DNA from 2 places in the Halomonas hibernica genome. Region 2 is predicted to be linked to the other one. Evidence: predicted binding sites of a transcription regulator. Region 2 holds the regulator's gene; the other holds the start of a gene.
What was found. Region 2 encodes sigma-54, which starts transcription at its own class of promoters, with help from an activator protein. Its sites were predicted from a motif close to TGGCACNNNNNTTGCTNT; they were not measured.

Region 1 (4,637 bases), on a different contig from region 2:
TTCCACGCTGGCAAGCGCGGCGCGGGCGGCATCCGCAGCTACGGTGTCGTCGCCATTGGCCGCACGACTTAGCGCAACTCTAGCGCGTGGATGAAGGCTTCCGGTTAGCGCTTCGATACCCGCCATTTCACCCTGCTCAGCACGGTAAATGGCGACCGCTTGGCTCAGCCGATAACGTACCTGGCTATCCTTTTCTTCCAGAATGAGCGCATTGATGGGTTCAAGCAGCTCACCATCGACTTCACCCAGCAAACGTTCGGCAGAGATACGGCGGCGATCCAGATTGGGCGAGTAAAGGTCCACCACAGCAATCGCGCTGCGCAGCTGGTTTCGCAGGGCGTTATTGATGCCCATGCGGTCCAGGTCGCGGCGTGACATCTCACCCAGCGGTTCATTCGTCAAGGCGTCGGCCACCGGCCACTCTCGGCCACTGTTATCGAGTACGACAACAAACTGACCATCGTCGGCACGCTGCAAGCGGCCATCCAGCAGAGCCTGCAGCCAATCACGGGCGCGCTCGTCGTCGCTTTGCAATATGGCGGTAATCGCCTCGCCTTTATCGCGGTAGGAATCGACATCCAGCGCCTCAAGAAGCTCAAGCGCGGCGTCATTATCAGAAGTATCGGGGCCTGTCTGTGCCTGTACGTTGAGTGTTATGCCCAACAACACAGCGCACAAAAACCCCCAGGAAAGGAAACGCCTCATGGGGTTGTTCCTTTGGTGGTCAAGGTGGAGAGTTAGCGTGCTCCCTTGCCGCCCGATCAGGCGGGCGGCAAGGGGTGGCCAGTATTATTCGGCGAGCGCCGCTTCGGCTTCTTCAGTAGCGGTGCTGCCACCGCATGAGCCGTTCACAACGTTGAAGTTGCCGCACTCCATGGGCTTGCGCCAATCGGCAATCAGGTCGCGCGAGCCGGGCAAGTAGTCGGACCAGGCATCGCCGGCAACGGTTGAGGGCGTTTGCCAGACGATATCGAACTGGCCATTGTCCTGCACTTCGCCAATCAGTACCGGCTTAGTGATGTGGTGGTTGGGCATCATCGCCGCATAGCCACCCGAGAGATTGGGCACACTCACGCCGATAATGGCATCCTTCACCGCGCCTACATCGGTGGTACCCGCTTTACGCACCGCCTCGGCCCACATGTTGAAACCGATGTAATGGGCTTCCATTGGGTCGTTGGTGACCGCTTCTTCATTACCGGTGTGCTCAATCCAGGCGTCGATAAAGTCGTAGTTGTCATCGGTATCCACGCTCATGAAGTAGTTCCAGGCAGCCAGATGGCCAACGAGCGGCGCAGTGTCGATACCGGAAAGCTCCTGCTCACCTACCGAAAACGCAATCACTGGAATATCAGCGGCATCAATACCCTGGTTGGCAAGCTCGCGGTAGAACGGCACGTTGGCGTCGCCGTTGATGGTCGAGATCACCGCGGTAGACTTGCCCTCTTCACCGAAGCGACGAATCTCGGAGACGATGTTCTGCCAGTCGGAGTGGCCGAAGGGCGTGTAGTTGACCATGATGTCGTCGCCTGCCACGCCGTGCTCATCTTTCAGAAACGCTTCGAGAATGCGGTTGGTGGTGCGCGGATAGACATAGTCGGTACCCACCAGAGCAAAGCGCTCAATGCCGACTTCGTTAATCAAATACTCGACAGCGGGAATCGCCTGCTGGTTGGGCGCGGCACCGGTGTAGAAAACATTTTCAGACGACTCTTCTCCCTCGTACTGCACCGGGTAGAACAGCAGACCATTGAGTTCTTCAAACACCGGCAGCACCGCTTTACGTGATACCGATGTCCAGTTGCCGAACACCACGTCTACCTCATGCTGGGCCAGCAGCTCGCGGGCGCGTTCGGCAAACAGCGGCCAGTTGGAGGCCGGGTCCACTACCACGGCTTCCAGCTGACGACCCAGCAGACCACCGGCTTCGTTCTGCTGCTGGATCAGCATTTCAACAGTGTCTTTTAACGTCGACTCACTGATAGCCATGGTGCCAGAAAGGGAGTGAAGGATACCCACCTTGATAGGGTCATCATTGGCTGACGCATGAAACGATACCGAAAGGGCCAGTGCAGAAAGACCCAGCAGTGCCTGTTTTTTCAAGTTCATGTTTCGCATCCCCAAGCTGCAAGCGGGCAGCTAGATATTTGTCATTAATCAGGTGTACTCAATTGCCTGAAAGCGCCTGTAACTCGTCCTGCACATTGCACGATGCGTTCCACACTTTAAAAAAACATAAAAAATTCAAACATATAAAAAGTATACAAGTTACTTTACAGGAGTTTTCCATCTTTGATTCAGGGTCTTAAAGCACTTCATTGGTGCTAAAGCGGTCTGATTCGCACGATAAAAGTGCATAAAAACTGTCCATTTTTATCCTTTTATCGCCAAGCTTCTGTTTTTAAAACATTTAGCGTTTTCTTGGCCTGTGGTTTGCAAAATGACTTGTATACAAGACCATGGATAACCAAGGGCCAAACATGATGACCACACGCGGCTGGACACTCGAACAATGGCGGCAGGCATATAACGAGGGCGCAACCCCGGAAGCCTTACTCGGTGAGTTGATCACGCAACTGGCCAAACCTGACAGTACCGACAATGCCTGGATTTCACTTCTCGACCAAGAGGGGCTGGCTCATGCCCTGGCAGCACTTCAAACACGCCTGGACGAGGCGGACGGCAAGATAGACAAGCTGCCGCTTTACGGCATTCCGTTTGCGGCGAAAGACAACATTGATGCCGCCGGGTTTGCCACCACGGCGGGCTGCCCGGCCTATGCCTATCAACCCACCCGTGACGCTGCTCTGATTGATAAGCTGCGCACCGCGGGCGCAGTACTCATCGGCAAGACCAATCTGGATCAGTTTGCCACCGGCCTGGTGGGTACCCGCTCTCCGTTTGGTGCCGTGGCCAATAGCTTCAATCCTGAAGTGGTGAGCGGCGGCTCAAGTTCTGGGTCGGCGTCCGTGGTGGCACGCGGGCTAGTGCCGTTCTCACTGGGTACCGACACGGCAGGCTCCGGTCGCGTGCCCGCCGGCTTGAATAACCTGGTCGGGCTTAAACCCACCAAAGGCCTGTTCAGCATCGATGGGGTGGTACCGGCGTGCCGTTCGCTGGACTGTGTCTCCATCTTCTCGTTGACTGTCAATGATGCCGGGCAGATCGCCGAGCTAATGGCCGGCTTCGAGCCTGCCGACGCTTTCTCACGCAAGGCGCCAAGCGCCCTCCCCCTGGATGCCCCGGCCATACGCCGTCCTGGCCCGCTAGCCAAGCTTGCCATTCCCCAGTCGCCCCAGTTCTTCGGCGACGTGGTGGCTGAAAAGGCATGGCAAACGGCCGTGGAAAAATGGCAAAAGCTTGAAGGGGTAACGCTCGTCGAACTTGATTTTGCCCCCATGCTTGAACTGGCCGCCCTGCTTTATGAAGGGCCGTGGGTAGCAGAGCGCCACGCCGCCGTGGAAACCTTCATGGCCGAACATGCCCAGAACATGAATGACGTGGTGCGCGGCATTATTAGTAACGCGGGTAAATACAGCGCCACCGATACGTTCAAGGCGCAATACCGCAAGGAAGAGCTGGTTAGGGTGATCGATAATCTTTTGGATGATATCGATGGCCTGTTAGTCCCCACCGCCCCTACCGCGCCCACTATCGAAGCGGTTAATGCTGACCCGGTAACGCTCAATAGCCAGCTCGGCACCTATACCAACTTCGTTAACCTGGCCGATTTTTGCGCATTGGCGGTACCCGCCGGGTTCCGCGACGATGGACTGCCTTTTGGCGTTACCTTGGTGAGCGGCGCCTGGAAGGATCGGGAACTGCAGACCCTGGCCAGCCGCTGGCTAAATGCCCACCCGACGCCGCTGGGTGCCACTGACCAGGCACGCCCGCCGGAAACCGTTCATACCACCCTTGCCGTCCCCACCGTTCAGGTCGCTGTGGTAGGCGCTCATCTTTCCGGCATGCCGCTGAATACCCAACTGACCGAGCGCCATGCCTGGCGCGTGGCATCCACGACAACGTCCGCCAATTACCGCTTGTTTGCCCTGCCCAACACCGTACCGCCCAAGCCCGGCCTGCAGCGCGTTCACGAAAACGGTGCCGCCATCATTGTTGAAGTATGGGAAATGGCCGCGTCGGAATTTGGCTCGTTTGTCGACCTGATCCCCGCGCCGCTGGGTATCGGGAGTGTCGAGCTTGCCGACGGCCGCTGGATCAACGGCTTTATCTGCGAAGGGCATGGAACCACAGATGCTCAGGATGTCACCGAGTTTGGTGGCTGGCGTGCCTATATCAAGGCGCAAACCTCCCACGCATAACGAGGCTATGACTCATGTTCAACAAAGTATTGGTTGCCAACCGCGGTGAGATTGCCGTACGTACCAACCGCACGCTTAAGGCGCTCAGTGTCGGCAGCGTTGCTGTCTATTCCCATGAAGACCGCCACAGCCTGCATGTGGAAAGCGCCAGCGAAGCCGTGGCCCTTACAGGCAATGGCGCCAGCGAAACTTACCTGGATAAACGCCAGATTCTGGATGCCGCCCGAAAGACCGGTGCGCAGGCCATTATCCCCGGCTACGGCTTTCTGTCTGAAAATGCCGACTTCTCCGAAACCTGTGAGCGTGAGGGCATCG
Region 2 (4,637 bases):
TTATACACCTGTATGCTGGCGGAGTAGTGCTGGCTGCACTTCACCAGCTTTGTGGCGGCGCGAGCATGTAGGCCGCGCTGATTGGTCAGTGTTAAGGTTCTTTCTGGCACCCTGGGTCCTTTTTTCCGAGTGGTGTCATTAGGCGTAAGCGTTTACGTAGGGCTGGGCGTCTGCTCGGAAAATGGAGAAGCCGTCAGTGGCTCTGCCCGGGTTCCTCGTAGCGTGTATTGCAGCTCCAATTCTCGGTGACGCAACTGGACTTCGCCGATGAGCGGTGCCAGCTTTTGCGCCAGCTGCTCGGCAATATACACAGAACGGTGCTGCCCGCCGGTACAGCCAATAGCTACCGTCATATAGCTGCGCTGACTATTTTGGTAAGCAGGCAGCCAGCGCTCAAGCATTGCCTGAATATCATGGCTCATCTCTTCGACAATCGGGTAGCCGCGCAGAAACGCAATAATCGTGGCATCACGTCCTGTGTACTGGCGTAGCGTTGGGTCCCAATAAGGGTTGGGCAGGCAGCGTACATCAAAGACTAAATCTGCATCCATGGGTACGCCATGCTTGTAGCCGAACGACTCAAAGGTGAGTGTTAGCTGGTCCTTGCGCTGGTGGGCTACCTGGTCTGAAATGCGCCGACGCAGGTCGTGGACCGATAAGCGTGATGTATCAATCCGCAGGTCGGCCAAATCACGTATTTCGTTGAGCGTCTCTTCCTCTTTCTCTATTGCCTCTTCAAGCGTCATATCACTGTTGCGCGTTAACGGATGGCGTCGCCGTGTCGCAGAGTAGCGTTCAAGTAAAATACGTGAATCGGTGGTTAGATAGATAACCTGACAATCTATAGGCCGCGCGCGCAGCTCTTCAAGCAGTACGGGAAGACGCTCAAGCGCCGCTGGCAGGTTGCGGGCATCAATACTGACCGCTAGATGTGTGCGCTCACCCTCGTCACGGAGTTCGTCAACCAAAGAACCAAGCAACATGGCAGGGAGATTATCAATGGCGTAATAGCCAATATCTTCCAGCGCTTGTAAAGCGATTGACTTGCCAGAGCCAGAGCGGCCGCTAATAATCACCAGTTGCATAGTGGCTCTCTCTGATTGAACGTATAAAAGGGATAACGCATGAAAACGTGTTAGTCGTTATGGGCGATTATGGAGCGGCCTGTTCGCGAATCTTGCTCATCAGCAGGTCAAGCAAATCGCGCTGGCTGCTGGTTTTGCGTAATGCCTGGCGTGTGCTCGCATCATTCATAATGGTGGCCACTTGGCCCAAAAGCGACAAATGCGTGTCGTCAGCCTCTTCGGGAACAAGCAGCACAAAGACGAGGTCGACCGGGTCGCCATCAATAGCATCAAAATCAATAGGTTCTGATAATTTTAAAAAACCCGCAATAGGCGTAACGCAATGTGGGCTGCGCGCATGGGGGATGGCGACGCCGTTACCGATCCCCGTGCTGCCAAGGCGTTCCCGGCCGATCAGTCGGCTGAAAACTTCCTGACTATCCAGACTGGGTGTATTTTGAGCGATAAAGGTGCTGAAAAACTCCAGCACCCGCTTTTTGCTGCCCCCGGGCACGTCGTAAAGTACGCGCTCCGGGGGGAGGATGGTTTCCAACGTCATTGAATTAACGCACGCCAGCGCCTTGGGCGCGAGCTTGTGCTTTTTCCTTGTGCTTAACGAGTTGACGATCAATTTTGTCTGCTAAGGCGTCAATAGCGGCGTACATGTCGACATCTTCGGCGTCGGCATGTAGGTCGGCGCCTGCCGCATGAAGGGTGCACGCGGCATGTTGGCGCTCCTTCTCAATAGATAAGGTGACTTGTACCGTGGTGATGTGGTCGTAATGACGTTCGATGCGTTCAAGCTTTTCATTAACGTAGTCACGCAAGGCGTCAGTCAGTTCTACATGATGACCCGTGATATTTACTTGCATTGACGTGCTCCTTATCCATCGGACTGAATTTCGATTGTAACCCTTTTTACGGTGTTGCAAAGCCCCTGTCGCGAGTTTTGCCATTTCTCTTGTAACGACTAACGCAAACGACGACGTTCACTTGATGAGGGAATGCCCAGCGACTCACGATATTTCGCCACCGTACGGCGTGCCACTGTGATGCCGCCATCTCCCAGTAATGTCACCAAACGACTGTCCGAAAGAGGTTTGCCGGGAGGCTCATCTTGAATCAACTTTTTAAGCCGGGCGCGAATCGCGGTGCTTGAGTGGCTGTCTGCGCCATCCTGCCCGCTAATTTGGCTTGAGAAAAAGTACTTAAGTTCGAAGACGCCCCGTGGGGTATGGATATATTTTTGTGTGGTGACCCGAGAAATGGTTGATTCGTGCATCTCAACCGCCTCGGCAATATCGGCAAGAATCAACGGCTTCATCGCTTCTTCACCGTGCTCTAAAAAACCGATTTGGCGAGTGATAATCTCGCGTCCTACGCGTAGAAGCGTGTCGTTGCGGCTGGACAGGCTTTTGATTAGCCAGCGCGCTTCTTGCAAGTGCTCTTTTAAAAACTGGTTATCCTGACTCTTGTCTGCACGCTTGATTAAGCTGGCGTAGTCGGGCTGGATGCGCAGCCGGGGCAGGGCTTCAGGGTTAAGCTCCAGGTGCCAGCCTTCATGATCATGACGTACAACCAGGTCGGGCGTGATGTAGCTATCGTCGGTGGCGCCATAAGCACTGCCTGGGCGTGGGTCCAGGCTTCGGATCAGACCGATCACATCGTCTAGCTGCTCATCGTCCAGGCTTAGGCGGCGCTTTAATAGGCGCATGTCATTTTTGCCCAGCGCTTCTAGAAACTGACGAACCAATCGGCGCGCGGGAACCAGTAGGGGCGTGTCGTCGGGGAGCGTTGCTAGCTGAAGCATCAAACATTCACGCAAGTCACGGGCGAAGACGCCCGTTGGCTCGAACTGCTGTAAGCGCATCAGAATGGTCTCCAACTCTCGCTGGCTGAGACCTTCGATGCTCTGAGCACGTAACCCATCGCGGATATCGTTGAGCGGCTGCGTCAGGTAGCCATTGGCATCCAGTGCATCAATCAGGCTTTCGGCGATTAGCTGCTCACGAGCCGTAAAATCGGTCATCGCCAGCTGCCAAAGGAGATGCCCATGCAGGCTTTGTCCCGCGGCCTGGCGTTCAAAATCGGGGCCTTCGCTGCTGCCAGAGCTACCCATGTCCTGGTAAGTATCAGACCAGTCGCTATCGACAGAGAGTTCCTCGGGAATGCTTTCTGACCACTCCTCGCCGGGTGTTTCGACGGTCGCCTGCTCGCCGAACTCATCTTCCTGCTCCAGCATTGGGTTGGCATCCAGCGCCTGCTGAATTTCCTGACGTAGATCCAATGTCGATAGCTGTAGCAGTGCAATCGCTTGCTGCAGCTGAGGTGTCATGGTCAGCTGCGTACCGATACGCAATTGGAGAGAAGCTTTCATGACCATCTGAGAACCACTCGTTAATCGGAAAGCTTCACCCTAGTGCGAGTCATGTTGTTGTGCAAGTGCAATAAGCATGCCACTGATAAAATTTTTACTGCAGATCACTGTTTAGCGGTGAAATTAAATTTATAGGCGAAAATCAGCACCCAGGTAAACTTCCCTCACTTTTTGGTTATCAAGGATAGTCTGAGGACTACCGCCAGCAATGATATGGCCGTCACCGACAATATAGGCGATATCGCAAATATCCAGTGTTTCTCGGACGTTATGGTCAGTAATTAGCACGCCAATGTGGCGCTGTTTTAAGGCGCGAATAATGCTCTTGATTTCACCAACCGAGATGGGGTCGACACCTGCAAACGGCTCATCCAGCAAGATAAACGCGGGCTCTGTGGCCAAGGAGCGGGCAATTTCGACGCGCCGCCGCTCGCCGCCGGAAAGGCTCATGCCCAAGCTGTCACGGATGTGGGTAATATGAAAGTCGTCAAGCAGGGCCTCAAGCCGCTGCTCTCGTCCTGCCCTGTCCAGATCTTTGCGAGTTTCCAGAATCGCCATAATGTTATCCGCAACCGATAGCTTGCGAAAAATAGACGCTTCCTGGGGTAGATAGCCAATGCCGGCCATCGCGCGTTCGTGCATGGGAACGCGGGTTAAGTCTTGCTCGTCGATACGCACCGTACCCGCATCAGACTTCACCAGGCCCACAATCATATAAAATGATGTGGTTTTACCCGCGCCGTTAGGGCCAAGCAGGCCAACCACGCTGCCTTGAGCAATCTCTAGGCTAATGTCTTTAACCACGCGGCGGCGCTTATAGCTTTTTGCCAAGTGATTGGCGTAAAGAGTTTTTATGGGCGGTGCTTCCGCAATAGACATGGTTGGCTCCTATTGCGCTGGCTGAAGCGTCATACGAATACGCTGCGACTCGCTACCATTTACATCGGAGCGTGCCTGCACCACTTCGCGGTCAATGAAGTATTCCAAGCGGCCACCGGTAAACTGATCGCCCGCTTGGGTCAGTTCGGCCTGGTCAATAAGCTCTACACGCCGCTCTGCTACGTGATAAACCACGCGGCGTGCCCATCCTTCCATCGGCGCGTCCTGATCATCGAGTTGATTGCGTAGATAGGCCCGCTCACCGGTGGCAATAGCGCGAGAAAGCTCACCCGCATCGTTACGGATAATTTCAACGC

Region 1: the regulator sigma-54 is predicted to act here: its motif matches at 2,204-2,221, upstream of urtA (urea ABC transporter substrate-binding protein).

The regions. Positions count from the first base shown of each region.
Region 1 covers NZ_VIFN01000002.1:233,561-238,197, reverse strand. Annotated here, with positions in the region: gene urtB (urea ABC transporter permease subunit UrtB) at 1-705, opposite strand, end outside; gene urtA (urea ABC transporter substrate-binding protein) at 790-2,109, opposite strand; gene atzF (allophanate hydrolase) at 2,481-4,322, shown strand; gene uca (urea carboxylase) at 4,337-4,637, shown strand, end outside.
Region 2 covers NZ_VIFN01000001.1:404,479-409,115, forward strand. Annotated here, with positions in the region: gene FKN99_RS01865 (HPr family phosphocarrier protein) at 1-110, opposite strand, end outside; gene rapZ (RNase adapter RapZ) at 153-1,085, opposite strand; gene FKN99_RS01875 (PTS sugar transporter subunit IIA) at 1,153-1,623, opposite strand; gene hpf (ribosome hibernation-promoting factor, HPF/YfiA family) at 1,628-1,936, opposite strand; gene FKN99_RS01885 (RNA polymerase factor sigma-54) at 2,035-3,447, opposite strand; gene lptB (LPS export ABC transporter ATP-binding protein) at 3,571-4,320, opposite strand; gene lptA (lipopolysaccharide transport periplasmic protein LptA) at 4,330-4,637, opposite strand, start outside.